3 regions of the Halomonas sp. OfavH-34-E genome follow, and region 1 is predicted to be linked to each of the others. Evidence: predicted binding sites of a transcription regulator. Region 1 holds the regulator's gene; each other region holds the start of a gene.
The links. Region 1 encodes PhoB, which activates phosphate uptake and scavenging genes when phosphate is short. Its sites were predicted from a motif close to TGTCATANNNNTGTCANA; they were not measured.
Positions count from the first base shown of each region.

Region 2: the regulator PhoB is predicted to act here: its motif matches at 7,765-7,782, upstream of phnC (phosphonate ABC transporter ATP-binding protein).
Region 3: the regulator PhoB is predicted to act here: its motif matches at 3,419-3,436, upstream of NH448_RS19985 (UTRA domain-containing protein).

Region 1 covers NZ_JAMXRY010000002.1:76,637-86,863, reverse strand. The annotation lists gene recG (ATP-dependent DNA helicase RecG) at 1-1,700, shown strand, start outside; gene NH448_RS01340 (hypothetical protein) at 1,746-2,102, opposite strand; gene NH448_RS01335 (HU family DNA-binding protein) at 2,194-2,469, opposite strand; gene NH448_RS01330 (FAD-dependent oxidoreductase) at 2,812-3,972, opposite strand; gene NH448_RS01325 (chorismate lyase) at 4,134-4,772, shown strand; gene ubiA (4-hydroxybenzoate octaprenyltransferase) at 4,970-5,863, shown strand; gene phoB (phosphate regulon transcriptional regulator PhoB) at 5,978-6,667, shown strand; gene phoR (phosphate regulon sensor histidine kinase PhoR) at 6,728-8,056, shown strand; gene NH448_RS01305 (YnfA family protein) at 8,247-8,582, opposite strand; gene cysZ (sulfate transporter CysZ) at 8,737-9,465, opposite strand; gene phoU (phosphate signaling complex protein PhoU) at 9,605-10,227, opposite strand, start outside.
Region 2 covers NZ_JAMXRY010000023.1:7,308-17,534, reverse strand. The annotation lists gene NH448_RS11530 (CbiX/SirB N-terminal domain-containing protein) at 1-49, opposite strand, end outside; gene NH448_RS11525 (FAD-dependent oxidoreductase) at 102-1,130, opposite strand; gene NH448_RS11520 (TIGR01777 family oxidoreductase) at 1,506-2,417, shown strand; gene rapA (RNA polymerase-associated protein RapA) at 2,564-5,503, opposite strand; gene NH448_RS11510 (TlpA disulfide reductase family protein) at 5,847-6,656, opposite strand; gene NH448_RS11505 (hypothetical protein) at 6,826-7,098, shown strand; gene NH448_RS11500 (glyoxalase/bleomycin resistance/dioxygenase family protein) at 7,108-7,527, opposite strand; gene phnC (phosphonate ABC transporter ATP-binding protein) at 7,939-8,808, shown strand; gene phnD (phosphonate ABC transporter substrate-binding protein) at 8,867-9,898, shown strand; gene phnE (phosphonate ABC transporter, permease protein PhnE) at 9,989-10,227, shown strand, end outside.
Region 3 covers NZ_JAMXRY010000059.1:11,706-21,932, forward strand. The annotation lists gene hisD (histidinol dehydrogenase) at 1-315, opposite strand, end outside; gene NH448_RS19975 (D-cysteine desulfhydrase) at 385-1,398, opposite strand; gene NH448_RS19980 (LysR substrate-binding domain-containing protein) at 1,618-2,520, shown strand; gene NH448_RS19985 (UTRA domain-containing protein) at 2,557-3,303, opposite strand; gene NH448_RS19990 (ABC transporter substrate-binding protein) at 3,621-4,697, shown strand; gene NH448_RS19995 (alkaline phosphatase family protein) at 4,830-5,699, shown strand; gene NH448_RS20000 (ABC transporter permease subunit) at 5,696-6,529, shown strand; gene NH448_RS20005 (ABC transporter permease) at 6,516-7,364, shown strand; gene NH448_RS20010 (ABC transporter ATP-binding protein) at 7,361-8,509, shown strand; gene NH448_RS20015 (HAD family hydrolase) at 8,506-9,246, shown strand; gene NH448_RS20020 (NAD(P)-dependent oxidoreductase) at 9,314-10,222, shown strand.

The DNA of each region.
Region 1 (10,227 bases):
CGGAATATCGTCTGATCGGTGGCAGTGAACCGCCGGTGGAAGACCACCTGACACCGATCTACCCCACCACCGAGGGGCTTGCCCAGGCACGTCTGCGGGCGCTGATCGACCAGGCCATGACGCTGCTCGAAGAGACCCCCGAGGCGCTGCCGGACTACCTGCCGGAAAACCTGCGTCAGCGCTTCGGCCTGGCCTCGCTGCACGATAGCCTCGCCACCCTGCACCATCCGCCCCCCGACAGCGACGTCGAGGCGCTAAGCGACGGGCATCACCCGGCCACCCGGCGATTGGCCATGGAAGAGCTGCTGGCCCACCAGTTGAGCCTGCGCGAGGTGCGCCTGCGCATTCAGTCGGACGGCGCGCCGGAGCTGCCCAGCGGTCGAAGCCTGAAGACTCGCTTTCTGGCCCAGCTGCCGTTTTCGTTGACCGGCGCCCAGCGTCGCGTGCTCGACGAGATCGGAGCCGACCTGGCCAGGCCCGCGCCAATGCTGCGCCTGGTCCAGGGCGACGTCGGTTCGGGCAAGACCGTGGTGGCGGCGATGGCGGCACTGACGGCCATCGCCGGCGGCTGCCAGGCCGCCATCATGGCCCCCACCGAACTGCTGGCCGAGCAGCATTACCGCGCCTTCCGCGACTGGTTTGCGCCGCTGGACATCGACGTGGCCTGGCTGTCGGGCAAGCTCAAGGGCAAGGCGCGCCTGGACACCAAGGCCGCCATCGCCGACGGTCGAGCGCGCATGATCGTCGGCACCCACGCCATCTTCCAGGATGATGTGGTGTTCTCTCGTCTGGGCCTGGCGATCATCGACGAACAGCACCGTTTTGGCGTGCATCAGCGTCTGGCGCTACGCGAGAAGGGCGAACAGGGCGGGCTGACGCCCCATCAGCTGGTGATGACCGCCACCCCGATTCCTCGCACCCTGGCGATGAGCGCCTACGCCGACCTGGACGTCTCGGTGATCGATGAGCTGCCGCCCGGGCGTACCCCGGTGACCACCGCTGTGGTGCCGGACGAACGCCGGCCCGAGGTGATTCAGCGCATCCGCTCGGCCTGCGACGAGGGCCGCCAGGCCTACTGGGTCTGCACCCTGATCGAGGAGTCCGAGGCGATGACCTGCCAGGCCGCCGAGGTGACCCACGAGGAGCTGACCGAGGCTCTGCCGGGCCTGGCCGTCGGCCTGGTCCATGGGCGCATGAAGGCGGCCGAGAAGGCCGAGACGATGGCCGCCTTCAAGAGCGGCGAGCTGGACCTGCTGGTTGCCACTACGGTCATCGAGGTCGGTGTCGACGTGCCCAACGCCAGCCTGATGATCATCGAGAACCCCGAACGTCTGGGGCTATCGCAGCTGCATCAGCTGCGTGGCCGGGTGGGGCGCGGCAGTACCGAGAGCTACTGCGTGCTGCTCTACCATCCGCCGCTGTCGGAGTCTTCCAAACAGCGCCTGTCGGTCATGCGCGAGACCACCGACGGCTTCCGCATCGCCGAGAGGGACCTCGAGATTCGTGGCCCCGGAGAGGTGCTGGGCACCCGCCAGACGGGGCTGGCCCAGATGAAGATCGCCGACCTGGAGCGCGATGCCGACCTGTTGCCGCGCATCACTCCACTGGCCGATGCCCTGCTCGAGCAGGCAGCGGAGGCCAGCAGGCCACTGATCAGGCGCTGGCTGGGCGAGGAAGCCGGCCGCTATGGCCAGGTGTGAACCGGGTGTGGGCCAGGCGTGGGCCGGGTATGAATCAGGTGTGCGTCACAGGTGCTTGAGCAGGCGCTGCAGCCGATCAAGATCCTGGGCGTCGCCCACCAGTCGCAGCTGGCCGGCCATCATGGCATCGAGGAAGGTGCGCTGGGAGGGGCGCCGGAGTACCTTGATCGCGGTCTGACTGTCCTGGAAGCGTAGTTCCAGATCGAGATCCACTGGCAGTCCGCGCTGACTCTCGATCCCCGTGGGACGCATGCGATAGTGGCGCGCGATGGACAGATCTTCGGTGGCGATGCCCCAGTCGAGCCCACCCCGGTCTTGCAGACGTTCGCGGAATCGCGCCTTGCGCTTGAAGGCCCGCTTGAGCATGACGCCCAGCAGCCACAGCATCAGTCTCAGGGTCATGTTGCCTCACCGGTCGACGGGTAGGCGCGGCCCGCTACCGGGCCGCGATATCGATCCACCGCCTGGAGGACAGGCGGTGGTAGTCGTCACCTCAGCGGGCGACTGCGTCCTTGAGCCCCTTGCCGGGCTTGAAGGCGACTGTCTTGCTGGCGGGAATCTTCAGCGGCTGGCCCGTCTGAGGGTTCTTGCCGGTGCGGGCGGCACGCTCGCGCACGGTGAAGGTGCCGAAGCCGATCAACGACACGTCCTGGCCGGAAGACACGCTACCGGTGATTTCGTCGAGGATGACGTTCAACACCTGGCTGGCCTTGTCCTTGGATAGATCGGCACGCTCGGCAATCGCCGCGGCGAGTTCTGGCTTGCGCATACAGCCCTCCTGGTTTGGCTTGATACTCCGGTGCCGTGACACCGGCATCATTGTTATGGAAACACTGTCCGAGTGTCCACACGGGCAGTCCCCGGCCCTGCGCCGTGACAACAGGATCGTTGACCACGACGATGAACATCACGGTGCGCTCAGCGCTTCCTGACTGTCTTTCGACTAGCGAGAGCCACCGCCGACGGGACCTTGCCTCTTCCATCGGTACGAAACCGGCGATACGACACCGGCCAGCCACACGTCGTGGCGGTCGTCCCCGATAGAATTGCCCTGCCTCGGTGGCACCTTCAACGACGGCTGTATCGCGTACAACCCGCGCCGTTGACGAACCTAGCCTAGCAACGGCGGTGCCGCCCGCGCCAGTTCGACTTTCCGACGAACGCATTTTCCCGTCAACGCAAAGCCCTGCAGACGCCCTTCGTCATCCTCGGCCAGGGCGCTGATATCCTCGCCGTCGGCCTCGATTCGCCAATGCACCTTGTCGGTCATCGGCGGCAGCGCCACCACCGGCAGCAGCGGCGTCTTGACCAGCACCGGCCAGGGCCCGTAGCGCACCTGGGTGGGACGACCGCACAGGGTCGCAGCCAGCGCCTTGGCTGAAGCCTGCAGCGGCTGCACGTACATGGCATTGACACCGTCCACCGAGGCCACATCACCCAGCGCATGAACACGAGGATCGGAGCTTTTAAGGTAGCGATCGACGGCGATGGCATCATTATCTGTCGCGATACCGGCCTCTCGCGCCAACCGAGAGCGCGGCTTCAGACCGGTGGCCACCAGCACCATATCCGCCTCCAGCTCATGGCCGTCGTCGAGGTGCACACCGATGTCACCACCGGCACCTTCGAGCCTGCTCACCAGACGGCCATGGATGACGTCGATGCCGGCCTCGATGAAGGCCTGGCTCAGGGTCTGACCCAGCCGCCGGGGCAGCAACCTGGGCAGCAACGAGGGTTCAGGGCCGACCAGGCAGACGCGATGACCACCGGCGTGCAGATCGTTGGCAAATTCACAGCCGACCAGTCCGAGGCCGACGATGGCCACCCGAGCCGGGCGCCCCAGCGCCTCGAGGCCTGCCGAAAAACGCCGATAGTCGTCGAGATCATTGATCGAGAACACCCGTCCGGCCAGGGCATCGGGAATCTCGAAGGGCGCCACGGGGCTGGCACCGGTGGCAATCACCAGATCCGACCAGGGCAGGCGTTCCTGGCCCAGGCTCAGGGTGCGCGACGCCAGATCGATGGCATCGACCCTGGTGTGGGGACGTACCACCGCGCCCAGTTGATCGGCCAGTTCCAGCGCCGAGCGCGCGGCCAGCCGGTCCGCCGCCAGGCCCTTGGCGAAGCCGGTGGACAGCAGCGGTTTGGAATAGTCATCGCCTGAGTCGGCGCTGATCAGGGTGATCGGTCGGTGGGCGTCCAGCGCCCGCACCTGGCGTGCCAGGCCTATGCCCGCCATGCCGGTACCGATGATGGTCAAGGGTCCTTGCATCGCTTCCTTCGACTCTGCCGACGACCGCCGGGCGGTCGCTGTTGAAGCTGGGCCGGCCCGCACGGGGCCACACCAGCGGGTGAGTGCTGGGCCACATGGTACACTATGCGCCGACCGACCGGAGCACCGCCGTCCGGTGACGACAGCCCTGCCGAGGCCGCATGACACAGCTTCCTTCCACATTCCGCTCCCTGGAGGAGCGCTCGGGGTCCGAACCGGGTAATCCCGCGCCAGCCACAGCCTCTTCGCCGAATGCCGACGCGGCCGATATCGTCGACCCCGGCTGGGTGTCGCTGGCCTCCGGTGGCATCGCGGTGCCCGCTGACTGGCACGCCTGGCTGGCCTCGCGGGACTCCCTGACAGAACGCCTGATCGAGGCGGCAGGCGCCGGGCACTTTCGCGTACGCCTGCTGGCGGAGGCCAAGGGCCTGCCGTGGCCTGACGAGGCCCACCTGCTGGGTCTGGCCAGCGACGAGCAGGCCTGGCTGCGCGAGGTCGCCCTGTGCGTGGACGAGGAGCCCTGGGTGGTGGCGCGCAGCGTGGCACCGATCGTCGAGCGTCACGACGCTCCCTTCGAAGGCCTCGGCGAGACCTCTCTCGGCAGCTGGCTGTTTCGCCAGCCCGATCTCGAGCGCAGCGCCATTCAGATCGGCCGTAACACCAGGCCGATCCACGGCTATACCGGACTGTGGCAACGCCGCTCGGTATTTCGTCACAGCGGCTGGGTGCTGCTGGTGCAGGAGAGCTTTATGCCGACCATGGGCCGAGCGTTGTCGCTGTCGGCCTCTGCCACCGGCTGACTAGCTGTCGCTCACCGGCTGTCACCCCGCCATCGCCCTTCCGTCGCCAACTTCGGAGCGAGCCGCCTGGCTGGTCATGGCCGTCGGCTCGCGCTAGGCTGCGCCAAGGCTTCTCGGCGATGTTTCTCCGAGGAGCGACTGTTGCCCGGCTTACGCCTCATTTTCGCCTGACCTGCGCCAGAGCATGAGAGAAACCGATGGATCGTTCGCTGCTGCGTCCCCCTGGATACCTGAACCGAATTCCCGACTTTCTGGCGCTGATGCGTCTGGACCGCCCCATCGGTACCTGGCTGTTGATGTGGCCGACCCTGTGGGCGCTGTGGGTGGCCTCCGAGGGCATTCCGGCCCGTGACACCCTGCTGATCTTCGTCGCCGGCGTCTACCTGATGCGGGCGGCGGGCTGCGTGGTCAACGACTACGCCGATCGCCACTTCGATGGCCACGTCAAACGCACCAAGAACCGACCGCTGGCCACCGGCCGCATCAGTGAGCGGGAGGCCAAGGTGCTGTTCGTGTGCCTGCTGGGATCGGCCTTCGCGCTGGTCTGGCTGACCAACGGCTTTACCGTGTGGCTGTCGTTGATCGGAGCGGTGCTGGCCGCCAGCTATCCCTTCATGAAACGCTACACCCACTTCCCCCAGGTGGTGCTGGGCGCAGCCTTCTCCTGGGCCATTCCGATGGCCTTCGGCGCGGTGCTCGGCGAAGTCCCGATGGTCGCCTGGCTGCTGTTTACCGCCAACGTGCTGTGGACCGTGGCCTACGACACCGAATACGCCATGGTCGACCGCGACGACGACCTCAAGATCGGCATCAAGTCCACCGCGGTACTGTTCGGCCGCTGGGACACCCGCATCATTGCGCTATTGCAGCTGGCTACCCTGGGGCTGCTGGCCTGGGCCGGCAGCCTGCTGGCGCTGGGCGGCTTCTTCTGGCTCGGCTGGCTGGCCATGGGCGCGACCTTTGTCCACCAGCAGCGGCTGATCAAGAGCCGTGACCGCGACCGTTGCTTCCAGGCCTTTCTCAACAACCACTGGTCGGGCCTATTGCTGTTCGCCGGACTCGGACTGAGCCTCTATCCCTCCCTCGGGTGAGGGAAATGCCCGTCTCGGTCGCTCGACAATGGATACAATGTCATCTAATTGTCACATTGACGTGGTGTCATTTGTCACCGTCGAGTGTAAGACCCTGACCAAGAGGCTCCCGGGATGACCGCCAAGACCGTACTGATCGTCGATGACGAAGCCCCGATCCGCGAAATGATCGCGGTGGCGCTGGAAATGGCCGACTACCGGGTGCTCGAGGCGGACAATGCTCAGGCCGCCCACGCCATCATCGTCGATGACCAGCCAGACCTGCTGCTGCTGGACTGGATGATGCCGGGCACCAGCGGCATCGAACTGGCCCGCCGGCTCAAGCGCGAGGAAACCACCGCAGAGCTGCCGATCATCCTGCTCACCGCCAAGGGTGAGGAGGACAACAAGATCCAGGGCCTCGAAGCCGGCGCCGACGACTACATCACCAAGCCATTCTCGCCGCGAGAACTGGTGGCCAGACTCAAGGCAGTTCTGCGACGCGCCACTCCGCGGGGCGTCGAGGACCCGGTGGAGGTGGAAGGCCTCAAGCTCGACCCGGTCAGCCATCGCGTCAGCGTCGACGGCAAGTCACTGGACATGGGCCCCACCGAATATCGCCTGCTGCAGTTCTTCATGACCCACCAGGAGCGCGCCTACACCCGTGGCCAGTTGCTCGATCAGGTCTGGGGTGGCAACGTCTACGTGGAAGAACGTACCGTCGACGTGCATATCCGCCGCCTGCGCAAGGCCCTGGGGGAACCCCATCAGCAACTGATCCAGACCGTACGCGGTACCGGTTATCGCTTTTCGGCCAAGGTCTGAGCGAGCCATCGACGCAACGCAGCACCAGGAGGGATGAGGTGAACGGAGCCGAGAACTGACGTGGGTCGTCTGTGGAGACGAGAAGTCTGGCGCCTGGCCGTGCTGGTGGGTCTCGGCGCCTTGCTGGGCTGGCCCTTCTCGCTGTCCAGCGTAGGCATCGGCCTTGGCCTGGCGCTTGGGCTCAGCTATCACCTGCGCAACCTGCACGCGATGCACGACTGGCTGACCCACCGCCCCCAGCAGGAACCTCCCACCGCCAGTGGCCTGTGGGGCGAGCTGTTCGATCGCCTCTATCGCTATCAAAAGGGCCAGCGGATCACTCAGCGCCGCCTGCGCTCGACCCTGCAGCGTATCCAGGAGTCGTCCGAGGCGATGCGCGACAGCGTGGTGATGCTCGATCGCCACGGCGACCTGGAGTGGTGGAACAGCTCCGCCGAGCGCATGCTCGGCCTGAAGCCGGCACTGGACCGCGGCCAGCACATCACCAACCTGCTGCGCGACCCGCGCTTCGTCGGCTACTTCAATGCCCGTGACTACCGCGAACCGCTGAGCCTGCCCTCCCCCATCGACGAGAACATGATCCTGCAGTTCCAGATCACCCTGTACGGTGACGATGAACGCCTGGTCATGGCCCGCGATATCACCCGTCTGCATCGCCTGGAACAGATGCGCCGCGACTTCGTCGCCAACGTCTCCCACGAGCTGCGCACGCCGTTGACCGTGCTCACCGGCTACCTGGAGACCTACAGCGACATGGCCGGCATGCTGCCGGAGCGCCTGGGCAAGGGGGTCGCCCAGATGCAGAGCCAGACGCGCCGCATGCAGAATCTGGTCAACGACCTGCTGCTGCTGTCACGACTCGAGAACGACCAGGGCGGCAGCGACCATGTTCGCCTCGACCCCACCACCCTGCTGCAGGCGGTCAAGCGCGACGCCGAGGCATTGTCAGGCGGCCGCCAGCAGATCGAGGTGGTCGTCGAAGAATCGCGCAGTCTCACCGGCAGCGAGAAGGAGATGCACAGCGCAGTCTCCAACCTGGCCTTCAATGCGGTGCGCTACGCCGGTGACGGCGCCCATATCACGCTACGCTGGCGTGCCTACGGCGAAGGCGCCTGCCTCGAGGTGGAAGACGACGGCGAAGGCATCGATCCGAGGCACCTGCCACGCCTTACCGAACGTTTCTACCGGGTCGACAAGGGCCGCAGCACCGCCACCGGTGGTACCGGCCTGGGACTGGCCATCGTCAAGCATGTGCTGCTGCGCCACGAGGCACGCCTGGATATCGACTCCCGGCTCGGCGAGGGCGCAACCTTCCGCTGCATCTTTCCCTCGAGCCGGCTGGCAGCGGCCGACCCTGTGGCGCTCGGCCGCGCCGGCGCTGTGCACTAGGGCTTGTCTGAAAAGTGCCTGCGCTCGGTAATACGGCGTTAAAAATCGGCTGGTGCGCCAGCCCGGTCAAAATGCTCAATTACACCCCGTAAACTGCGCTTTCTCACCGATTTTTGCCTTGTCTAACCTTCGCTCGTCGACTTTTCGGACAGCGCCTAGGCCCCGCCAGAACGAACAGAGCGGGCTCCCATCAGCTCCTGGGCCCCAGCAGGATGACTGCGGCACCGGCCAGACACAGCGCGCCCCCGATCAGGTCCCAGCGATCCGGCAGGCGCTGCTCGACCCACCACAGCCAGCCCAGTGACGCCACGATATAGACGCCCCCGTAGGCGGCAAAGGCACGCCCGGCATAGTCGGCATCGGTCTGACTAAGCAGCCAGGCGAAGGCCACCAGACTCATCACCGCGGGCAGCAGCCACCAGGCCGAGGCATCATCCCGCCACCAGCGCCACACCGCGAAGCAGCCGGCGATCTCGGCCAGCGCAGCCGCCGTATAGAGCAAAAGACTAGGCAACAGCGCCGTCATGGTGACTCCCTGCTTTCCCCTTTTGAGGCCGTACGGCCATCGACAGCGCCGATAGCGGTGCTCAAAGTGCTGCTCAACGCCGTACGGCCATCGACAGCGCCGATAACGGTGCTCAAAGCGCTGCTCAACCCCGTACGTCCAAAGAAAGTGCTGCTCAACGCCGTAGCACCGGCAACTGCCGATAGTGCTGATCCCACATCAGCACCGCGCCGGCCACGGCCCCGGGGATCAGAAACAGGTTGGCCAGCGGGATCCAGGTGATCAAGGTCACCAGACCACCGAAGCTGAGACTCGGCCACCAGCGCGCCGACAGGCGCTTGCGCATGTCGGCGAAGCTGACCTTGTTGTTGTCCATCGGGTAGTCGAGGTAGGTGATCGCCATGACCCAGGCGCTGAAGGCCGCCCACAACAGCGGCGCGATCAGGTTGACCACCGGAATCCAGCTCAGGATAAACAGCCCGATCATGCGCGGCAGAATATAGGCCAGCTTCAACAGCTCCCTGCCCAGGGCGTCGAGACCGGTCTTGAGCCAGCCACGATCATCGATGGGCTCGCGGCCGGTCAGCTCGACCTCGGCCCGGGCCGCCAGGAAGCCGTAGAAGGGGGCGGCGATCAGGTGGGTAACCAGGGTAAAGCTGAAGAACACGATCAGCACGAGGCTGACCACAAACAACGGCCAGATCAGCCAGTCGAGCCATTCCAGCCAGCTCGGCACCATGGCCATCCAGCTATCGAGCCAGCCACCGAACTCACCGAGCACGTAGCTGAGCATGCCGGCGTAGACCAGCAGGTTGACCAGAATGGGAAGAAACACATAACGACGCAGGCCCTGGCTATAGACCAGGCGGGTTCCGCGGCGGACCGCCTCGAGGGCATTCAGCATGACATCGATCCTTGGCAGTGGCTGAAGATGACAGTGCCCCAACGACATCGGGCCATCGTCTCGACGATGGCCCGATGCTCAGAGTGCAGGCAACGACCCTGACGGGGCCGGCCTATTGACGCCGCTCAGGGCGTCGAGGTCAAGACGTGCTGCTGTCGTCGAGCAGTTCCTGGTTGAGGTCGTCAGGGTCGATGTGACGGATATCCAGGCCCTTGACCAGATAGATGACGTACTCGGCCAGGTTGTTGGCGTGATCGCCGACACGCTCCAGCGCGCGCAGGATCCACATGATGCCCAGTACCGGAGAGATCGAACGCGCATCCTCCATCATGAAGGTCATCAGCGAGCGCATGGCGCTCTGGTACTCGCTGTCGACCCGCTCGTCTTCCTGCACCACCTGCATCGCCAGTTCGGTGTCGAAACGCGCGAAGGAGGTCAGGGCGTCACGCATCATGTGACGCACGTGCTCGCTGATATTGCGCACCTCGACGAAGCCGCGGGTGCCGTTGTTGCCGTCGACCAGTTCGATGGCGTTGCGCGCGATCTTGCTGGCCTCATCACCGATACGCTCGAGATCCGACGCCGCGCGAATCACCGCCAGCACCAGTCGCAGGTCAGAGGCCGCCGGCTGACGGCGTGCCAGCACGCGGGTGCACTCGTCGTCGATCTTGACCTGCATGTCATTGACCGCGCGGTCGTTGTCGACCACACGAGAGGCCAGTGCAGAGTCGGCGTCGAGCAACGAACTGACGGCATCCTGCA
Region 2 (10,227 bases), on a different contig from region 1:
AGTTGGGATCGCTGGAGCCGTGTGCAAGTAGTACCAGTGCGTATGACATGTTCGGTTTCCTGATGACCTGAAAATGGGTAAGCCTGCGACTGGCGCCCGCTTCAGGCGTCGGTGGCAGTACGATGCAGGGCCTCGGCGACGTGCACGCCCGACAGCCAGGCATCCTCGATACGTCCGCCGCGCAGACCGTCACCGGCCAGTGCCAGGCCATCCTCGCCGAGACGGTGATCGGGCGCCGCCAGCGTAAGGTCCGCGGTGGCGTAGCGCCAGCGATGGGCACCGCTGGCCGTGATCTGGGGCAGAGAGGAACCTGTCGGCAACCGGGTTGCGAGGGCCTTCTGCAGGGCTGCCGTCAGCCTGCTGGCCACGTCCTCGGCGTCGTCCTCGAGATGGCGCTGACTCCATTCGTCCCGGGCCAGCAGCGAAAGCGTCTCGCTCTGGTGCTCGCCCCCGGGCTTGCGATTGTGGCGAACCGCCAGGCGCAGCGGCCCCTGGTCAAAGCGTACCACTGGCCAGTCGGCGTCGATGCCCTCGAGCGTCAGCGCTGTGTCGAAGCGCACCCAGGCACTCCAGCAGGGCAGCATGCGGATCTCACGACAGGCCTTCGCCAGCGCCTCGTCGTGGGGGCGCAGCAGGGGTTCGGCCTGGGCCGCCGGCGCGGTCACCACCACCCGGTCGAAGGGGCCGTAGCTGTCGCCCTGCGGGTCCTCTAGCCACCAGCCGTCCAGGCGATCGGTCAAGCGGGTGACGCGAGTCGCCGCAAACAGCTCATGGGGGGCGGCCAGGTGGCGGGTGATGGCGCTCATGCGTGGAGTGCCGCAGTAACGATGTTGATCGTCGCCTTCCTCATGCCAGGCGCCCGAGGCGTCGACCCGATAGCTGGAGGGCGGCCAGGGCGTGGCCACCCCTGCGGCTTCCCAGCGGTCGACCTCGGCGGCGAAGGCAGCGTCACGCACGCTGAAGTATTGAGCACCCAGGTCGAGGGATTCGTCTCCCTCCCGGCGAGAACTGGCGCGCCCACCGGGTCCTCGGCCCTTGTCGAACAGCACCGCACGGTGACCGTGTCGGCGGAGCTGGCCGGCGCAAGCCAGGCCGCTGAACCCCGCTCCAATGATGGCGACCTGCAGCATCGACGGAAGCCCTCCTCGAGTCTGTGGTGTCAGTATCTTGGATGTAGCGTATAAGTGATGTACAACTTGAGTCAAATGAAGTCCTAGGCTCTGTCCGAAAAGTCGACGAGCGAAGGTTAGACAAGGCAAAAATCGGTGAGAAAGCGCAGTTTACGGGGTGTAAATGAGCATTTTGACCGGGCTGGCGCACCAGCCGATTTTTAACGCCGTATTACCGAGCGCAGGCACTTTTCAGACAAGCCGTAGACCGGCCAGCGCACAACCGACTAGGCTGAAATCAGGCTGGTCGCACGCTGCGGTGGTCGCTGCCGTCAGAGAGGGCCGACGGTATGTGGTCGGGGCCAGGGATCGTTGTGTATTGCGAGAGGACAAGCTATGCGAGTACTGATCACCGGTGGCAGTGGCTTTGTGGGCCAGCGTCTGTGTCGACGCTTGGTGGACGCCGGTCACCGCGTACAGGTGGTCTCCCGCTCACCGGCGCAGGCGGCGAAGGTGCTGCCCGAAGGAGCGGATGTACGGGTCAGCGCGCTGGACTTCGTCGACGCGCCGCCGGGGGTGCTGGTCAACCTGGCAGGCGAGCCCATTGCCGACAAGCGCTGGAGTGACACTCAGAAGGAAAGACTTATCGATTCGCGCATCAACGCCACCAGGGAACTGGTGATGCTGTGCGAACAGCTGTCGCAGACCGCCAAGGCCCCCAGGGTGCTGGTCAGTGGTTCGGCCATGGGCTTCTACGGCGATCAAGGCGGGGGCGAGGATGCGCCGACGGTAACCGAGCAGACAGCGCCCCATGATGAATTTGCCCACCGCCTGTGCAAGCGCTGGGAACAGGCCGCCGCTGGAGTGAAGGACTTCGGCGTGCGCCTGGCGATCCTGCGCACCGGCCTGGTGCTGGATGAAGGCGGCGGCATGCTCAAGAAGCTGCTGCCACCGTTCAAGCTGGGGCTGGGGGTGCGGCTCGGCAAGGGCGATCAGTATATGCCCTGGATCCATCGCGAGGATCTGGTGGAAATGATCCTGTGGTTGATCGAGAAGGAGCACCTGAGCGGGCCCTTCAACGGCAGTGCCCCGGAGCCCGTCACCAACCGCGAGTTCACCGAAGCGATCGGGCGTCACCTGAAGCGCCCGACGCCCTTTCCGGTGCCGGCGATGGTGCTGGAGACCGCCTTCGGCGAGATGTCGCGGCTGCTGCTGACCGGCGCGCGCATGGTGCCGCAGCGCTTCGAGGAGGAGGGCTTCAGCTTTCGCTACCCGACCCTGGACAAGGCGCTGGACGACATTCTTTAAGACGGCGCGAGTTCCGCTGTTCGACACCGGCGGTCGCTACTGCCGGTCGATACCCCAGGCGACTCACGTTACGCCAAGGCCTTGCACCGGACACATCTCGCAAACAGCAGGAGCCCCGCGCTGTCGGTCGCAGCGCGGGGCCACCCTTAGCGGCTGTCGTCGTCGATGGTCACGATCACACGCACGGCGTCCAGGCGCAGGCGGGTGCCTTCGATGGCCTGGTCCAGCGCCTGGCGCTCGTCGCGCAGGGCGGTGATCTCGTCCTCGCGTACCGACGGGTTGCGCTGTGCCAGGGCCTCGAGTCGGGTCAGCTCGTTGTCCAGCGTCTGGCGCATGCGCACCTGGGCGGCCTCGACGATCGTCGGCAGCTCTCGCTGGGCCTCGGCCTCGGCGCTGTCGAGCAGGTCTCGCAGCTGGTCGTGACGACTCTTGATCAGGTCCCGCGCCACCGCCTTCTTGACCTTCTTGAGGTTCTTCGAAAGACCGGTGAAAGACACCTTGTCGGTGAGGTTGGCGCCGGACTCGTCGAGCAGCACCCGCACCGCGGTGGGCGGCAGGAAGCGATTGAGGTGCAGGCGCTTCGGTGCCGGACAGTGGGTGCGGAACACCAGCTCCGCCATCAGCCGGCCGGCAGGGATCGCCGGATGCTTGAGCAGGGCAAGGGCGGTGTTGCCCATGTTGCCGTCGAGGATGCGGCCCATCATCTCGCGCAGCAGCGGGTGTTCCCAGGACAGCCGCTGGACGTCGTCCCGGGCCAGCGCGCGGGAGCGCGAGGTGGTCACGGTGAAGCCTTCCTCGCCCTTCACCAGCCCTGGCAGGCCGTCGAGCATGTGCGAGCCCGGTGACAGCAGGGTCAGGTCGTTGCCAAGTTCGCGACTGTCGACGCCGAAGATGTCCAGCGCCTGGTCGAGGTAGCGTGGCAGGGCGCGGTCCTCGTCGAGTTCGACGATCCCCTGCTTGACCGACTCGACCCGCTCGGGACGGCAGGCGTTGAGCTCCAGCAGGCGATTGCGACCGGCGTCGCGTTCCGCCAGCTTGGCGTCGAACAGCGCGCGGGTCTCGCCGATGACTTCTTCCAGGGCCTCGTCGTCGAGCAGGCTCTCGGCCAGGTCGTCGCCGAAGGCGTCGAACAGGTCATTGCCGATACCGTGCGGCGCACTGAAGGCGTCCATCCCCTCCTGATACCAGCGCAGCAGTTTCTCGCCGGGGCTGCCTTCGAACACCGGCACATGGATCTCGATGGCGTGGCGCTGGCCGATGCGATCGAGACGGCCGATGCGCTGCTCGAGCTGGTCCGGGTGGAGCGGCAGGTCGAACATCACCAGATGACGACAGAACTGGAAGTTGCGGCCTTCGGAGCCGATCTCGGAACACACCAGCACCTGGCAGCCGTCCTCGTCATCGGCGAAGGCGGCGGCGGCACGGTCGCGCTCGACCAGCGACAGGTCCTCGTGGAACACCGGCGCCTGTACTCCGCCGAGCACGCGCAGGCCGTCGGACAGCCCCTGGGCGGTCTCGCGGTCGTGGGCGATCACCAGGACCTTGTCGTCGCCCATCTCGGTCAGCCGTTCGAGCAGCCAGGTCACCCGGGGGTCGAACTGCCACCAGGGTTCGGCGTTGAGCGGATCCTCGGTCAGGGCGCTGTACATGCCGTCCAGATAGACCATCACCTCGGGGTGGTCGAGGCCGGTCTCGATCAGCAGCTCGTCGAGGTAGTCCTCGTCCCGCGCCAGGCGACGCAGCACTCGGCGATAGGACGACGGCAGCTCCAGCTTGTCGACGTGCAGGCGACGTTCAGGGAAGCCGCCGACGTGGCGACGGCTGTTGCGGAACATCACCCGGCCGGTGCCGTGGCGGTCGAGCAGCTGGTCTCGCAGCTGGGCGCTGGCCTGCTGGCGCTGTTCCAGGCTGCATTCGGGGTTGGACAGGGTCGCCAGCAGCGCCTGGCTGTCGCCGTCGTCGGCGACCGCGCCGATGGTGTCCCGGGCGCCGGCATCCAGCGGCCCGTCGACATCGCCCAGGGCGTCGATGGCCTCGGCCACCGCCACATAGCCCTGCTCTTCGGCGCGGAAGGCCTCCAGGTCCGAGTAGCGATCGCGATCGAGCAGGCGCAGCCTGGCAAAGTGGCTGGCCAGCCCCATCTGTTCCGGCGTCGCGGTCAGCAGCAGCACGCCCTCGGTGGCGCCGGACAGGCGCTCGACGCAGGCGTAACCGGGGCCGACCTCGTCCTCGCTCCACTCCAGGTGGTGGGCCTCGTCGACGATCAGCAGGTCCCACTCGCAGGCTTCGGCCTGCTGCTGGCGGTGGGTGTTGGCGAACAGCCAGTCCTGGCTTGCCAGCACCAGCTGGCCGGCCTCGAAGGGATTGGCATCGCCATGGGCCTGGCTCTGCTGTTCGTCGAGCAGGGTCACCGACAGCGAGAAGCGTCGCAGCAATTCCACCAGCCACTGGTGAGTCAGGCTCGCCGGCACCAGGATCAGCGCGCGCTCGACCCGCCCGGTCAGCAGCAGGCGATGCAGGATCAGTCCGGCTTCGATGGTCTTGCCGAGGCCGACTTCATCGGCCAGCAGCACGCGAGGCGCCTGACGCGAGGAGACCTCGTCGGCGATGTACAGCTGATGGGGGATCAGATCGATGCGTGGGCCGGCCAGACCCAGCGCCGGGTTCTGCTCGATGCGATGGTAGTGATGCAGGGTGCGAAAGCGCAGGTCGAACCAGTCGTTGCGATCGACCTGGCCGGTCAGCAGACGATCTCGGGCCTGGTCGAACTGCATGCTGTCGGCCAGCCGGGCCTCCGGCAATTCGCACAGCTCGCCCTTGTCGTCTTCGCCGATATAGACGATCAGGCCATCGATTTCCTTGGTGTCGTCCACCGTCATCTGCCAGCCCTCGGCGGACTGGATGCGATCACCACTGCCGAAGGCGACTCGGGTCAACGGGGCAAGACGGGTACTGTAGGTGCGGGTTTCCTGGCTGGCGCCGAAGAGCACGGTGACGCTGCGCGCGTCGCAGTTCAGGATAGTGCCCAGGCCGAGTTCGGCCTCGCCGTCGCTGATCCAGCGCTGGCCGGGAGAGAAGTCGCTCATGATGCCTCGGGAGATGCGTCGTTACGGTTCGTGGTCGCGGGCCAGGCCCGCCGCCGACAGGGCGCGGTATCTTACAGCAATCTTCAGTCTGGCTTAAGCGCCATCGTCATGCCCGTGATCAGATGTCGCATGGCGGCTGAAACCTTCGCATCGAGGCGTTCCCGAAACGCCCCCGCGCTTGCCGCCGTGCCCGGGCCAGCGATGAGCTCGGCCGTGAGGTGGGGGATTCAGGCTACGTCAGTGCAGGAAAAGACAGGTTGGGCGGGCCGAGGCGGGGTGTCCCCCTCGGCCCTGAGACTGCGGGTGCGGTTCACCTGCAGTATGTGCTCAGGTTGGCAAAGTTTCAGCGCGCCAGCCAGTCGTCCAGCAGAGGCAGGGTCAGCTCCCCCACATGGCGCTCGAGCAGCTTCCCTTCGGCGTCGAACAGCAGTGTCGTGGGTAGCCCGGGAGATTGACTCGCTGCCAGCAGTTGCTGGCGCGGGTCGAGCAGGGGGTAGCGAAAGTCCAGGCCGGCCTCGTCCAGGTAGCGCGCGACCTGAACCAGCGGCTCGCCCTGATTGGCCACGACCACGGTGACGTCGTCGCGTTGGTCGATGTCGGCCAACAACGGCATCTCGCGCCGGCAAGGCGGGCACCAGGTAGCCCATAGATTGATGATCAGCGGCTTGCCGGTGGGGCCGCCTGCCAGCGAGGCCAGTTCGATGGGGGCGCCATCGACGTCTTCCAGGGTCAGCTCTGGCACGCGTTGTGGCGCCGGACTTGCCGACAGCGGCGCCCAGCTGACCAGCGCCAGCCAGGCAAGCGAGGCGACCAGCGTCAGACCCAGGGCACCGAGCAGGGCGCCGAGGCGATCACGCAGTGACCACAGGGTCCACAGGGCGGCGGCGACCAGCCCCCAGACCCCGCTGTAGCCGGGCAGCCACAGTTTGATGATATCCAGCCAGTTGTCCTGATAGGCGGCCCAGTGCGGCAGCACGTGCCCGAGGCGAGCGCCGACCAGCCAGGCCAGCATCAGGCCGTTGAACCAGCGACCGTGGCGGCGGCGGGGCAGGCCCATCAGGAAGGCGCTGGCGGCCAGCAGCAGCAGGGTGACGACGAGGGCGTAGAGACGCGGCAGGCTCACTAGCACCGGACCGATGGCGATGGCATCCATGGATGGGGCGAACTCCATTGGGGAAACGCGAAAGCACGAAAATGCGCAGGCGAGCAGGTACACTTGGTGGGCTCGATCCGGCAAGGCTACTGCGCCCGATGCGCGCTGTCATCTCGAGCCGCCTGCCGGGCCATCGGTTTTCGAGCCATCTCTCTGATCAGGATCTGTGATGTCACCACCCAAGACCTTCGACCCCCTGCGCGCCCTGGCCATCGGCAGCCAGGCCCTCGGCTTCGTGATGATCTTTGTGCTCGGCACCACCCTGGACCACCCGCGCCCGTGGCAGGGGCTCACCCTGGGGCTGATGCTGGTGGTGGCGTTGGTAGTAGCGATCGTCCGGCGCTACCGCAACAACCGCCTGCAGAAGTTCCGTGACGAACGGCGCCAGCGGCTGTTGGGTGATGATGAGGGCGATGACGAGGGGGACGAGGGACATGACTGACCAACAGCGTCAGGCCCGGACCTCTCGGGTCGATGAGGCGCAGCGGGCCGGATCGATGGCGGTAAGCCTCAGCCAGTGCCCCTCCGGCATCCGGCACAGCACCACCCGAAAGGCGCACTGACGCGAGGTGCTGTTGTCTCCCTCCCAGCTCTGTACAAAGCCGCACTCGTGTCCGCAGTCTTCCAGGCGTCGACGCAGCGCAGGAAAGCTGGCGGCGTCGACCTCGAGATTCAGTGTTCTCGGCGGCGTCGGGGTGTGGCTCGCCAGCAACATCAGCACCTGGGTGTTCTCGCCGCCCCCCAATTCCAGGGTCACCCCAGTGTCGCTGGCGACCAGCACCCGAAGGCCCAGTGTCGTCTCGAAGAACCGACGCATTCCCGCCAGGTCGCTGACCTCCAGGGCGCCCGGCTCCAGACTGAGATGCTGCATGACATGCCTCCGTGGGATCATGTGTCGGATTCAGTCTGGCGCCGAAGCCGCCGGTTTTCCCTTCAAGCCTGTTTATGGCCTCTATCGCCTGGCGCTATGGGCGTGGCGATTGGCCGCTTGCGGGTGCCTCCTTGCAGCCCTTTCCAGGGCGTCTTGTCCAACTTCCTTTTCGTACAAGTGGACGACGTCTTCGTCGACAGGTCGCCCTGCCTGAGTATGACGAATCGGCGGCAATGACGTGACCGCTGCATGACAGCCAACCCCAACTCCTTGTTTTTTATACCTCTGGCGAGGTAATGCCGGAGCGCTTGCTCCGTGTGCAGGGAAATTTGTCATCTCAATGACATTGTCTAGACAACTGGCCTTCATCTTTGATGTCCAGACTGGCGCCATTCCTAGAGGAGAGGCGTCATGTCCATTCCCACCATCATCGTCGAGCGGCTCAACAAGAACTTCGGCCATAGCCGAGTGCTCGAGGATGTCAGTTTCGAGATCACCCCGGGGGAGATCGTTGCGCTGATCGGCCCATCCGGCTCCGGCAAGTCCACCCTGATGCGTCATCTGGTCGGACTGACCTGCTGCAACCGTGATCGCGGTGGCCGAGTCAGCCTGCTGGGGCGCGAGATCCAGGCCAGCGGTCGCCTTCGCCGGGCCAGCCGTGGCCAGCGCTGCCGGGTCGGCTACATCTTCCAGCAGTTCAACCTGGTCAATCGCCTCAGCGTGCTGACCAATGTGCTGATTGGCCAGCTCGGGCGCATGCCGCGGGCGCGGGCGCTGCTCGGTCGTTTCAGCGACGAGGAACGCCAACGGGCCCTCAAGTGCCTGGCTCGGGTCGGCCTCGAGGGCATGGCCTACCAGCGTGCCAACACCCTTTCCGGCGGTCAGCAGCAGCGGGTGGCCATCGCCCGGGTGCTGATGCAGGACGCCGACGTCATCCTCGCCGACGAGCCCATCGCCTCGCTGGACCCGCGCAGCGCCCGGGAGGTGATGGAGATCCTCGAGCGGATTCACGCCGAGGATGGCCGCACCGTGGTCATCACCCTGCATCAGGTCGATATCGCCCGGCGCTACTGCCACCGGGCCATCGCGCTCAAGGATGGGCGCCTGTACTTCGACGGCAAGACCTCCGAGCTGACCGACGCACGCCTCAAGACCCTGTACGAGAACGCCGGCCTCGACGAGCTGCGTGCCGGCAGTCAACCCGACCTGCCGTCACCGCTGCGTGAGCCGAGCTACACCCAGGCCCAGACGGCTGTGTCGGCGCAGGTCGTCCATAGCTGAGCCACCACATCCTGCGACACCTGTTCCCACAACGACCGATAACCTTCAGGAGAATCCCATGTCTCTCGCATCCTTTCGTCGCCTGTCGCTGCCATTGATCGCCGGTATCGGCCTCGCCGCCAGTGCCCAGCTGGCCGCCGCCGAGACCGAGACCCTCAAGTTCGGCATCATCTCCACCGAGGCCAGCCAGAATCTGGCGCCGCTGTGGGACCCGTTCCTGGCCGATATGTCCGAGCAGATCGGCATGGAGGTCGAGCCCTTCTTCGCCACCGACTACGCCGCGGTCATCCAGGCCATGCGCTTTGATCAGATCGACCTGGCCTGGTACGGCAACAAGTCGGCCATGGAAGCCGTCGATCGTGCCGACGGCGAGATCTTCGCCCAGACCGTGGCGGCCAACGGAGCCCCGGGCTACTGGAGTCTGATGATCACCCACAAGGACAGCGACATCGAAAGCGTCGATGACGTCCTGGCCAACGCCTCCGAGCTGGTGTTCGGCAACGGCGATCCCAACTCCACCTCCGGCTATCTGGTGCCGGGCTACTACGTCTTCGCCAAGAACGGTGTCGACGCCTCGTCAGCCTTCAAGCGCACCCTGAACTCCAGCCACGAGACCAACGCCCTGGCGGTGGCCAATCAGCAGGTCGACGTGGCCACCTTCAATACCGAAGGCATGGAGCGTCTGGAAGTGACCGCGCCGGACAAGGCCGAGCAGCTGCGGGTGATCTGGAAGTCGCCGCTGATCCCGTCCGACCCGCTGGTGTGGCGCGGCGACCTGGACGACGCCACCAAGGAAAAGCTGCGTGAGTTCTTCCTGAACTACGGCGATGACGCCGAAGAGCAGCAGATTCTCGAGCCGCTGCAGTGGTCTGGCTTCGATGCCTCCGACAACGACCAGCTGTTGCCGATCCGTCAGCTGGCGCTGTTCAAGGAGCGCTCCGAGGTGGCAAAGGACGAAAGCCTGGACGAAGGCGATCGCGAGGCCCGACTGGCCGAGATCGACAGCCAGCTCGACGATCTCGACGCGCGCATGAAGGAAGTGCAGGCCGCCGAGGCGATGCCCGAGGATGCCGCCACCAACGCCGGCTGATGTGACGCCAGGCCGCGCCGGGACGAAGGCCCGGCGCGGCCTGGACCGCTCACGCTGTCACCGCTTTCTCAAGTTCCCCCAGGAAAACGCATGACCACCCAGACACAACTTTCCGGCATCAGCCTGCCGCCCAAGCGTAGCTGGACCACCCTGGCGCTGTGGGGCGTCGGCCTGGCGGTGCTGGCCTGGTCCTGGCAGGGCGTCGAGATGCGCCCGAGCCTGCTGGTGACCAACGCCGACAATATGGCGACCCTGGCCGGCGACTTCTTTCCCCCGGCCTTCGGCAACCTCGGCCACTACATCGAGCAGATGCTGGTGACCATCCAGAT
Region 3 (10,227 bases), on a different contig from region 1:
GCCCTCTTCGGTCTCGATCTCGAAGGAGGTCAGGCTGTCACGCTGGGCCTCGGCAAAACGGCGGATCTGGCGGTGGGCGAAGTCGATGTCGTCCTTGACCGACTGGGGCACGCTGTCGATCAACTGACGTCGCTTGTCGTCGCTCAACACAAAGTCGCCGGTCCAACCGTCAAACTTCTCGGCGTATTCGCGCACGGCCGCCTCGCCGCGGGCACGAATATCCTCGAGCATGCCACGCACCGCTTCCGTCACGCGCTGGTCTTCGGCGGCAACGCCAGCGGCGGCCTCCGCCTTCTTGAGATGACGAATGGTCATTGTTGTCTCCGAATAACGTCGTCGAGGGCGCCCGAACTCAGCGGGCGCCTGCCCTGAAGCGTCCTGGGCTTATCCCTTGTAGTCAGGGAAACCGAAGGCATCGGGATAGCCGAACAGCGCAACGGCGCCGCCGGTGTGCAGGAAGACGACGTTCTCGTCCTGCTTGAAGTGGCCCTTGCGGATCAGGTCGATCAGCCCCGCCATGCCCTTGCCGGAGTACACCGGGTCCAGAAGGATGCCTTCGTGACGGGCCAGCAGGGTGACCGCCTCGATCATGCTGTCGGTGGGCACACCGTAGCCCTCACCCACGTAGTCGCAGTTGGCGACCACCTGGTCGCGGCTGACGACGCCGGACAGGCCGAGCTTGGCTTCGGTCTTCTGGGCCAGGGCAAAGACGTTGGCTTCCTGCTTGTCCTTCGGCGCACGAACGCCGATGCCGAGCACCGGGATGCCGGCGTTGCAGGCGCTGAGGCCGGTGACCAGGCCCGCCTGGGTACCGGCGCTGCCGGTGGCGTGGACCAGATGATCGATGCGCAGCCCCATGTCGTTGGCCTGGGCCAGCAGTTCCAGGGCGGCATTGACGTAGCCCAGAGCACCGATCTCGTTGGAGCCACCGCCAGGGATGATGTAGGGCTTCTTGCCTTCACTCTTCAGACGATCGGCCAGGCCTTCCATCTCGGCGGCCATGTCGGCACCGCCCGGGCGCTTCTCGACGCTGGCGCCGTGGAGCTGATCAAGGAAGACGTTGCCGTTGTAGTTGTAGTTGGAGTCCTCGCTGCCGGTACGGTCTTCCAGCAGAATGTGGCACTCGAGCCCCAGCTTGCAGGCGGCGGCCACGGTCTGGCGGGCGTGGTTGGACTGGGTGGCGCCCTGGGTAATGATGGTGTCGGCGCCCTGTTCCAGGGCGTCGGCCATCAGGAATTCCAGCTTGCGGGTCTTGTTGCCCCCGGTGGACAGGCCGGTGCAGTCGTCGCGTTTGATCCACAGGCGCGGACCGCCGAGCAGCTTGCTCAGGTTGTCCATGGGCTCCAGCGGAGTGGGCATATGGCCGAGACGGACACGGGGAAAACGGGACAGGTGCATACGGGCCTCCAGGCGAGTCATTGTTGGCATTGGCGTGCTCTCTTGACGACCTACGTCGAAAGACACAGCAGGCCTGAAGGCCTGCCCTCGAGCGATCGCTTCCAAGTTAAGCCTCGCCTGGAACATGAGACCAATGCCAAGTTGCTCGCCAGCTGTTAAATTTTTGCATAGCCACTGCTTAGCCCCGGCCGCTCCCCACCAAGGCAGACCAAAACACCAATGAAGATCGAATGGATAGAGGATTTTCTCGAGCTTATCGAAGCGGGCACCTTTTCCCAGGCGGCCGAACGGCGCCACGTCACCCAGCCGGCATTCTCGCGCCGTATCCGCCAGCTGGAAGAGTGGCTGGGGGTGGCGCTGATCGATCGCAGCGCCTCGCGCCTGGAGTTGACCGCCCACGCGCGGGCGTACGAGCCCCAATTGCGAGAGTGGCTGGCACGCCTTTACGCCATGCGCAGTCGTCTCAGAAGCGATGCCCGCCAGGGGCCCAGGGCCATTCTGACCACCCAGCACACCCTGACCGTCAGCTACCTGCCGCGTCTATTGCGCCACCTGCGTCATCACGCGCCTGAGGTGGGACTGCAGATCACCTCATCCGACCGCAGCCAGTGCATCCACGACTTCGAGCAAGGCAAGGCCGACCTGTTGCTGTGTTCAGAGCTGGAAGGGGCTCCCCTGTTCAGTGGCAGCGATAGCGTCGAGCGGCTGTCACTGGGCGTCGAACGGCTGTTGCCGGTGTGTGCGTCGGATCATCACGGTGGTCTCATGCACGAACTCGAGGAAGGTCAACGACTGCCCTTGATCGGCTACGATCCGGACAGCTTTCTTGGCCAGGCCCTGGCGACGCCTTACCTGCTCGATGCCCAACGCCACTACGAGATCGAGCTGGTCTGCGAGACCGCCTTCACCATCGGCATTCGCCAACTCGCCCTGGCCGGTCTCGGCATCGGCTGGCTGCCCCACGGATTGATCGAGGAAGACCTCGAGAGCGGCAAGCTGATTTCCTTGCAGGAAATCCTCGGCGGCCCCTATCTGGAAGTGGCTTGCTATCGCCATCGTGACGAGACAGCGGTGGCAGCCCCCCTGTGGCACCTGCTGGAAGAGCGTCCTCCCGCGGTCTAGCACTCCCCCCAGCTCGAAGTCCCTCGATCTCGCACCTCAGCCGCCCTGAGGCGCGGCAGACAGCGTCAGCTCGATGGCGTCGTGGCGCCAGTACTCGTCGTCGCAGTCGATGGCACGGCCGTTCTGGTCGTGGTTGATGCGGGTGATGCGCTGGGCGGGGCTGCCGCGTACCGCGTTGAGCGCGCCGGCGGCGTCGCTGGAAAGTACACAGGTGCCGAGCTCGTAGCTGACCCGCCCGACCCGGATGCCGTACTCGCGGCGGTATAGCTCTGTCAGCGATTCCCGCGCCAGATCGAACTCCAGGATGGCGGGAAAGCAGCGCGGCAACAGATGGTGTTCCACGTAGAGCACCCGGCGCTCATCCACCAGCCGGGCACGACAGATGCGGTAGACGCGCTCGCCTTCGGCGAGTCCCAGCCGGCGGGCAACCGTGACGGGCGCGATCACTTCCTCGGCACTGAGCAACAGGGTTCGGGCGCTGCGCTGCTGGGATCGCACCATCTCGTGAAACGGCAGGCAGGCCAGCAGGTCGTAGCGAAGCCGTGGCGGCGACACGAACCAGCCGCGCCGATTCTCGCGATACACGCAGCCCTCCGCCTCCAGCTCATTGAGTGCCTCGCGCAGGGTGATGCGGGTGGTCTGGAGGCGCGCCATCATGTCTCGCTCGCTGGGCAGACGGCGATCGCCCCGTGTCGAGGCCAGGCTCAGCAAGGGCGCAAGACGCTCACGCAGGCGATGGGCGGGTGAGGCGTCGTGCGAGGTGTCGTCAGGGACAGTAGGCAAGGCGGACTCTCGAAGCTCTGACCAGGATCGTCGCCGAGCGGCTTCCGGCGGCGTCCAGCTTTCTGGTATAGACCAAAGAAGGTTCAACGTAGTTTCAGCAGTCTAGTGGCAAGCCGGTGACAACGCGATGACAGTGCTCGAACGAGTCGGGTTTTTCTTCCTCCACCTGGCACATATGAACTGAGACGAGACTGCCACGCAACTGACACGAGGCTGTCACGCTAGCTCCTTAGGGTGATCGTCAGCGGAAACTGATCTAGACCAGAAAGGCGCATCGGTTTCCGTCGACTTCACGCCCCTGACCCGGAGACCCTCTCGTGATCGTCACTTCTCTGCGTTACCCGACCCTGACCGCCCTGGCCTGCGCTGGCCTGCTGTCCACCGCCGCCCAGGCAAACACCGCCGAGCTTGAGTCACTGATCGAGGCCGCCAAGCAGGAAGGCCGCGTCGACAGCGTCGGCATGCCCGACACCTGGGCCAACTGGAAGGACACCTGGGCCGACCTGGAAAGCGTCTACGGCCTGGCGCACACCGATACCGACATGAGCTCCGCCGAGGAAGTCGCCAAGTTCAAGGCCGAGGGCGAGAACGCCACCGCCGATATCGGCGATGTCGGCTTCGCCTTCGGACCGATCGCGGTGCAGCAGGGGGTGACCCAGCCCTACAAGCCCACCACCTGGGACGAGATCCCCGACTGGGCCAAGGACGAAGATGGCCATTGGATGCTCGGCTACACCGGCACCATTGCGCTGATGATCAACAAGAACCTGGTGGAAGAGGACCAGCGCCCGAGTTCCTTCGCCGACCTGCGCGAGGGTGACTACTCGGTATCAGTGGGCGCCGTGGGCCAGGCTTCCCAGGCCAACAATGCGGTACTCGCCGCCGCCTACGCCGCCGATGGCGACGAGGGCAACCTGGCCCCGGGCCTCGAGCTGTTCGCCGAACTGGCCGAGCAGGGCCGACTGTCGCTGGCCGACGTGTCCATCGCCAACCTGGAGAAGGGCGAAGTGGAAGTGGCCCTGCTGTGGGACTTCAACGCCTTGAACTACCGCGACCAGATCGACCGTGACGCCTTCGAGGTGGTAATCCCCTCGGACGCTTCGGTGACCTCCGGCTACGCCACCATCATCAACACCCACGCCCAGCACCCCAACGCCGCCAAGCTGGCCCGTGAGTACATCCTGTCCGATGAAGGCCAGTTCAACCTGGCCGAGGGCTACGCTCGCCCGATCCGCGCCGAGCACCTGACCCTGCCCGACGATATCGCCGCCAAGCTGCTGCCCAACGAGCAGTACGCCAGCGCCCGTCCGATCCAGGACTTTGCCGCCTGGGAACAGAGCGCCAAGGTGCTGCCGCGCCAGTGGCAGTCCGAGGTGCTGATCCACCAGCAGTGATCAAGCGCTGAGGACAGCCCCGCTACAACGATCGACCGCTGAAGACAGTGCCCACGAGGCCTGTCTTCAGCGCATTCCACGCCATTTCGCGACAGTGCCGCGCCCTGTATTGCCGCGCGGCCGGGAGTCATCATGACCAGACCCGTCATACTGGTGGTGCTGGACGGCCTCAATCACGCCGTCGGCCATCACGCCATGGGCCACTTGAGCGCCCTGGTGGAGGCCGGCCGCGGCTACACCACCCACCTCGACTGCGAGCTGCCGGCCATGTCTCGGCCGCTCTACGAGTGCCTGCTGACCGGTGATCGCCCGGTGGACTCCGGGGTAGTGCACAACGACATCGTGCGCCGTTCCCACGGCACCAGCCTGTTCGACCTGGCCCGCGGCCAGGGCCTTGCCACCGCAGCGGCGGCCTATCACTGGGTCAGTGAGCTCTACGTCAAGGCACCCTTCGAGCGCACCCGCGACCGCTTCCTCGACGACCCGGCGGCGGCCATCCAGGCCGGCATCTTCTACTGGCAGGACCACTATCCGGATGATCACCTGTTCAGCGACGCCGAGGCCCTGAGGCAACGCCACGCGCCGGACTTCCTGCTGGTTCACAGCATGAACATCGACGACACCGGCCACCGTCACGGCGGCGACTCGCCCCAGTACAGAAACGCCGCCCGCCACGCCGACATCGCCCTGGCCGACTACCTGCCACGCTGGCTGGCCGACGGCTGCCAGGTGATGATCACCGCCGACCATGGCATGAACGCCGATCGCTCCCACTCGGGCCTGCTGGAAGAAGAACGCCGGGTGCCGCTGTGGCTGTTCGGCGATGCCTTTGCCGACCCCGCCGGACGGGTCATCCGCCAGACCCACCTGTGCGGCACCCTGGCAAGCGTCCTCGGGCTCTCCCACGACAAGCCCTGGCATCCCGAGCTGCTGGCCGCGACCAACACTGCCAGCGTCGCATCCACCGCGAACGCCACCTGCAACGAGGAGGCCGGATCGTGAAGGCGCCCCTACCGGCCTGGCTGTGGCTTGTGCCTTTCGCCGTGATATTCACCGCCTTCCAGCTGGCGCCGATGGCCTGGGTCGCGATCAGCGCCTTCAACGTCAACGGCGACTGGGGCCTTGGCCACTTTCAGGAGATCGCCCAATCGGCGTTCTTCCGCCAGGCGATCTGGAAGAGTCTGACCATCTCGCTGGTATCCAGCGCCATCGGCCTGGTCATCGCCACCCTGACCTGCCACGCCCTGGTGCGTTCCGGCGGACGCCTGAGGCGAGCGATGATCGCCTTCACCAACATGACCTCCAACTTTGCCGGCGTGCCGCTGGCCTTCGCCTTCATCATCCTGCTGGGGGCCAACGGCGTGCTGACACTGGCGCTTCAACGACTCGGCATCATCGAGGACGTGCGTCTTTACTCCACCGGCGGGCTGATCGTCATCTACACCTGGTTCCAGATTCCGCTGGGCATCCTGCTGCTGTTCCCGGCCTTCGCCGGCCTCAAGGCCGAATGGCGTGATGCCGCCAGCCTGCTCGGCGCCGGGCGCATCGCCTACTGGCAGCGCATCGGCCTGCCGGTGCTGTGGCCGGCCCTGGCCGGCACCTTCACGGTACTGTTCGCCAACGCCATGGGCGCCTACGCCACCGTCTACGCGCTGGTCAACACCAGCTACAACCTGATGACCATTCGTATCGCCAACCTGGTGGCCGGCGACCTGTTCCTCGAGCCCAATCTGGCAAGCGCCCTGGCGCTGATCCTGGTGCTGCTGCTGGTGCTGGTCACCCTGGTCCAGCAGTGGCTGTTGAGAAGGAGTGTACAGCATGGCTCACGCTGAAACCCTGCCGGCTCACCAGGGGCCAACCGCAGCGTCGCTGTCGGCGACCTTCAATCCCTACGCCTGGATCGTCGGCAGCGTCTTCGCGGTGCTGGCCCTGCCGCTGGTGGCGACCCTGGGTTACGCCCTGGCCACCCGCTGGGGCGCAACTCTGGTCCCCGATGGTCTGACCCTGGCCTGGTTCGTGGAGCTATGGACCACCCCGCGCTTTGTGGCCGCCTTCGCCCGGTCGCTGGCCGTCGCCGTGGGGGCCCTGGCGCTGTCGCTGGTGCTGGTGATGCCGGTGGCCCTGCTGGCCCACACCCGCTATCCGTGGCTTGACCGCTGGATGAACACCCTGATCCTGATGCCCTTCGCGGTGCCCCCGGTGGTGTCCTCGGTGGGGCTACTCAAGCTCTACGCTGGCGGCCCGCTGCCGCTGGTGGGCACCCCCTGGATCCTGATTCCCACCTACTTCACCATCGTGCTGCCGTTCATGTACCGCGCCATTGCCAACAGCCTGCGTGCGGTGGACGTGCAAAGCCTGATGGACGCCGCCCAGCTGCTGGGTGCCGGGCCGCTTAAAGCCTTCTTTCTGGTCATCCTGCCCAACCTGCGTGGCGGGGTGCAGATCGCCATCTTCCTGTCGTTTTCGTTCCTGGTCGGCGAATTCGTCTTCGCCAACATGCTGGTGGGCACCCGCTTCGAGACGCTGCAGGTCTACCTCAACAATATGCGCGGCGCCAGCGGTCACTTCACCAGCGCCCTGGTGATCACCCTGTTCGCCTTTACCCTGATCCTGACCTGGCTGGGCAATCGCCAGGCCGAGCACACCATCACGGAGGCCACACGATGATGGCTGCCACCACACCTGCCACCCAGCGCGCCGCCCCGTCTACGGTCCCGTCCACTATTCCGTCCTCGGTCCAGACCACGGCCCCGTCAGCGCCAGGCCACCAGGAAAGCGGCAACGCGGTCTCGCTGAGGGGGCTGGCCAAGCGCTTCGGCGAGACCTCGGTGTTCGCCGACATCGACGCCGATATCGCGCATGGCGAGTTCATCACCCTGCTGGGGCCGTCCGGCTGCGGCAAGTCGACCCTGCTGCGGGCCATCGCTGGGCTGACCTCGCTGGACGCCGGCAGCATCCACATCGGCGGTGACGAGATCACCCGCCTGCCGCCCCAGCGGCGCGGGGTCGGCATGGTGTTTCAGCACTATGCGCTGTTTCCCAACCTCAAGGTCGCCGACAACGTCGCCTTCGGCCTGCGCATGCAGAAGGTCCCCGGTGACGAGCGCGCGCGCCGGGTAGACGAGGTGCTGCGCCTGGTCGAGATGCAGGACCAGGCGCACAAGTTTCCCCACCAGCTGTCGGGCGGGCAATGCCAGCGGGTGGCACTGGCACGCTCGCTGGTGGTGGAACCCAAGGTACTGCTGATGGACGAGCCGCTGTCGGCGCTGGACGCCCGCATTCGTCGACATCTGCGCGACCAGATCCGCGAGATTCAGAAGACCCTCGGCCTGACCACCCTGTTCGTGACCCATGACCAGGAAGAGGCCATGTTGATGTCCGACCGGGTGTTCCTGATGCACCAGGGGCGGATCCTGCAAAAGGACACCGCCGAGGTGCTCTACACCCGGCCCCGGGACGAAAACGCCGCCGGCTTCATGGGCCACTACTGTCTGCTCGACGCCGTCGAGGCCGCGCCACTGCTGGGCTTTCGCAGCCAGGCCGGGCGTGTCGCGCTGCGCCCCGAGGCGCTCTATCTCAGCGTGCAGGGCCGCCCTTTGGGTGGCGAGCGGCCGGCGCGGGTGGGACCGGGCGTCAGCGGTCGTGTGCGTCGACATCGCCTGCTCGGTAACATCGTGCGCTACGACATCGACTGCGATGGCACCAGCCTCGCCGTCGATACCCTCAATCGCTCCGCTCGCAGCCTGCTGCCCGCCGGCTGCGAGGTGACGATCCACGTCGATCTCGACGAGGTCCAGGAGCTGGATGCATGAACGACCTGACGAGCCCTGTCACCATGACCACTGACGCCTGCCACGGCGACGCCGCCAAGGCCCCCGACGCGCCCATGACCCTGGCCCTGTTCGATCTCGACGACACCCTGCTCGACGGCGACATCACCGGACTATGGAGCCAGTGGCTGATCGATCTCGGCTGGATCGAGGACGGCGACGCCTACCGCGCCGCCTTCGCCGAGCATATGGCCGCCTACGCCGCCGGGACGCTCGACATGGAAGCCCATCTGGCGCTGTTGCTGACGCCGCTGGCCGGCCGCAGCGAGGCCGACGTCAGGCAACAGGTCGACGCCTTCCTCGAGGCCGAGGTGGTGCCCCGGCTCTTCCCCCAGGGCCACGAACGCCTGGCCTGGCACCGTGACCAGGGCCATCGGGTGGTGATCATCTCGGCCTCGCCGATCCACGTGGTCGGCCCGCTGGCCGAGCGTCTCGGCGCCGATCAGGCGCTGGCCACCGCCCTCGAACTCGACTCGCGCAGGCGCTACACCGGCAAGGCCGAGGGCATCCGCACCTTCCAGGGCGGCAAGCTCGAGGCGCTGTGCGAGTGGCTGGCCGAACACACTCCGGTGGAGAGCTTCGGCTACTCCGACTCGCGTAACGACCTGCCCCTGCTGGAATTCGTCGACCGTCCCTTCGCCATCAACCCGGACCCGACGCTTGACGCCACCGCCCGCGAGCGCGGCTGGCCGGTACAGTGGTGGCGGCAGGTCGACTGAGCGTGGAGGCACCGGGCGGAAGAGGTTAGGCTGTTACCTACTTTCTAATCTACAACGAGCCGTCCGTATGACCTCTCCTGCCACCATCGCCCTGCTGGGCACCGGTATCATGGGCCTGCCCATGGGCCGTCATCTGATCCGTGCAGGCTTCCCCCTGCGTGCCTGGAATCGCAGCATCGACAAGGCAGCCCCGCTGGGCGAACTTGGCGCCACTCTGGCCGAGACACCCATCGAGGCAGCGGCAAACGCCCAGGCGGTGGTGATGATGGTAAGTTCGGGCGCGGTATGCGAGACGCTGCTGTTCGGCGACGACGGCATCGCCCGTCAGTTGTCTCCCGGTACCCTGCTCATCGTGATGTCGACCATTGGCCACAGTGAAGCAATCGCCTTGGCCGAACGCTGTCGCGAGCTTGGCCTTGGCTGGGTGGACGCCCCGGTCTCCGGCGGCGAAAAGGGCGCGCGCGAAGGATCTCTTTCGATCATGGCCGGAGCAGACGCCGCCGATTACGACAGGGCAAAGCCCATTCTCGAGGCCATGGGGCATCCCCTGCATATTGGCCCGGCAGGCAGCGGCGCCCTGGCCAAGCTGGTCAATCAGTTGACGGTGGCCAGCACCATCGCGGCGGTGTCGGAAGCCCTGGTGCTGGCCGAAGCCGGCGGCGCCGACCCCGCCAAGGTGCGCCAGGCCATGCTGGGGGGCTTCGCCTACTCGCGGATTCTCGACCAGCATGGCCAACGCATGCTGGACGGCGACTTCGCGCCCGGCGGCCCGGCAAGGCATCAGCTGAAGGACACCCGCGCGGCCTGCGACGTCGCCCGGGAACTCGGCCTCGACTTGCCGCTGCTTGAGTTGACCGACCGCCTGTTCGGCGATCTGGTCAACGCAGGTGGTGCCGACCTCGACCACAGCGCCCTGCTGCTCGAGGTCCGGCGACGCAACGGCATGGACGCCGGCGAACTCGACCGCAACGGCTGACGGAC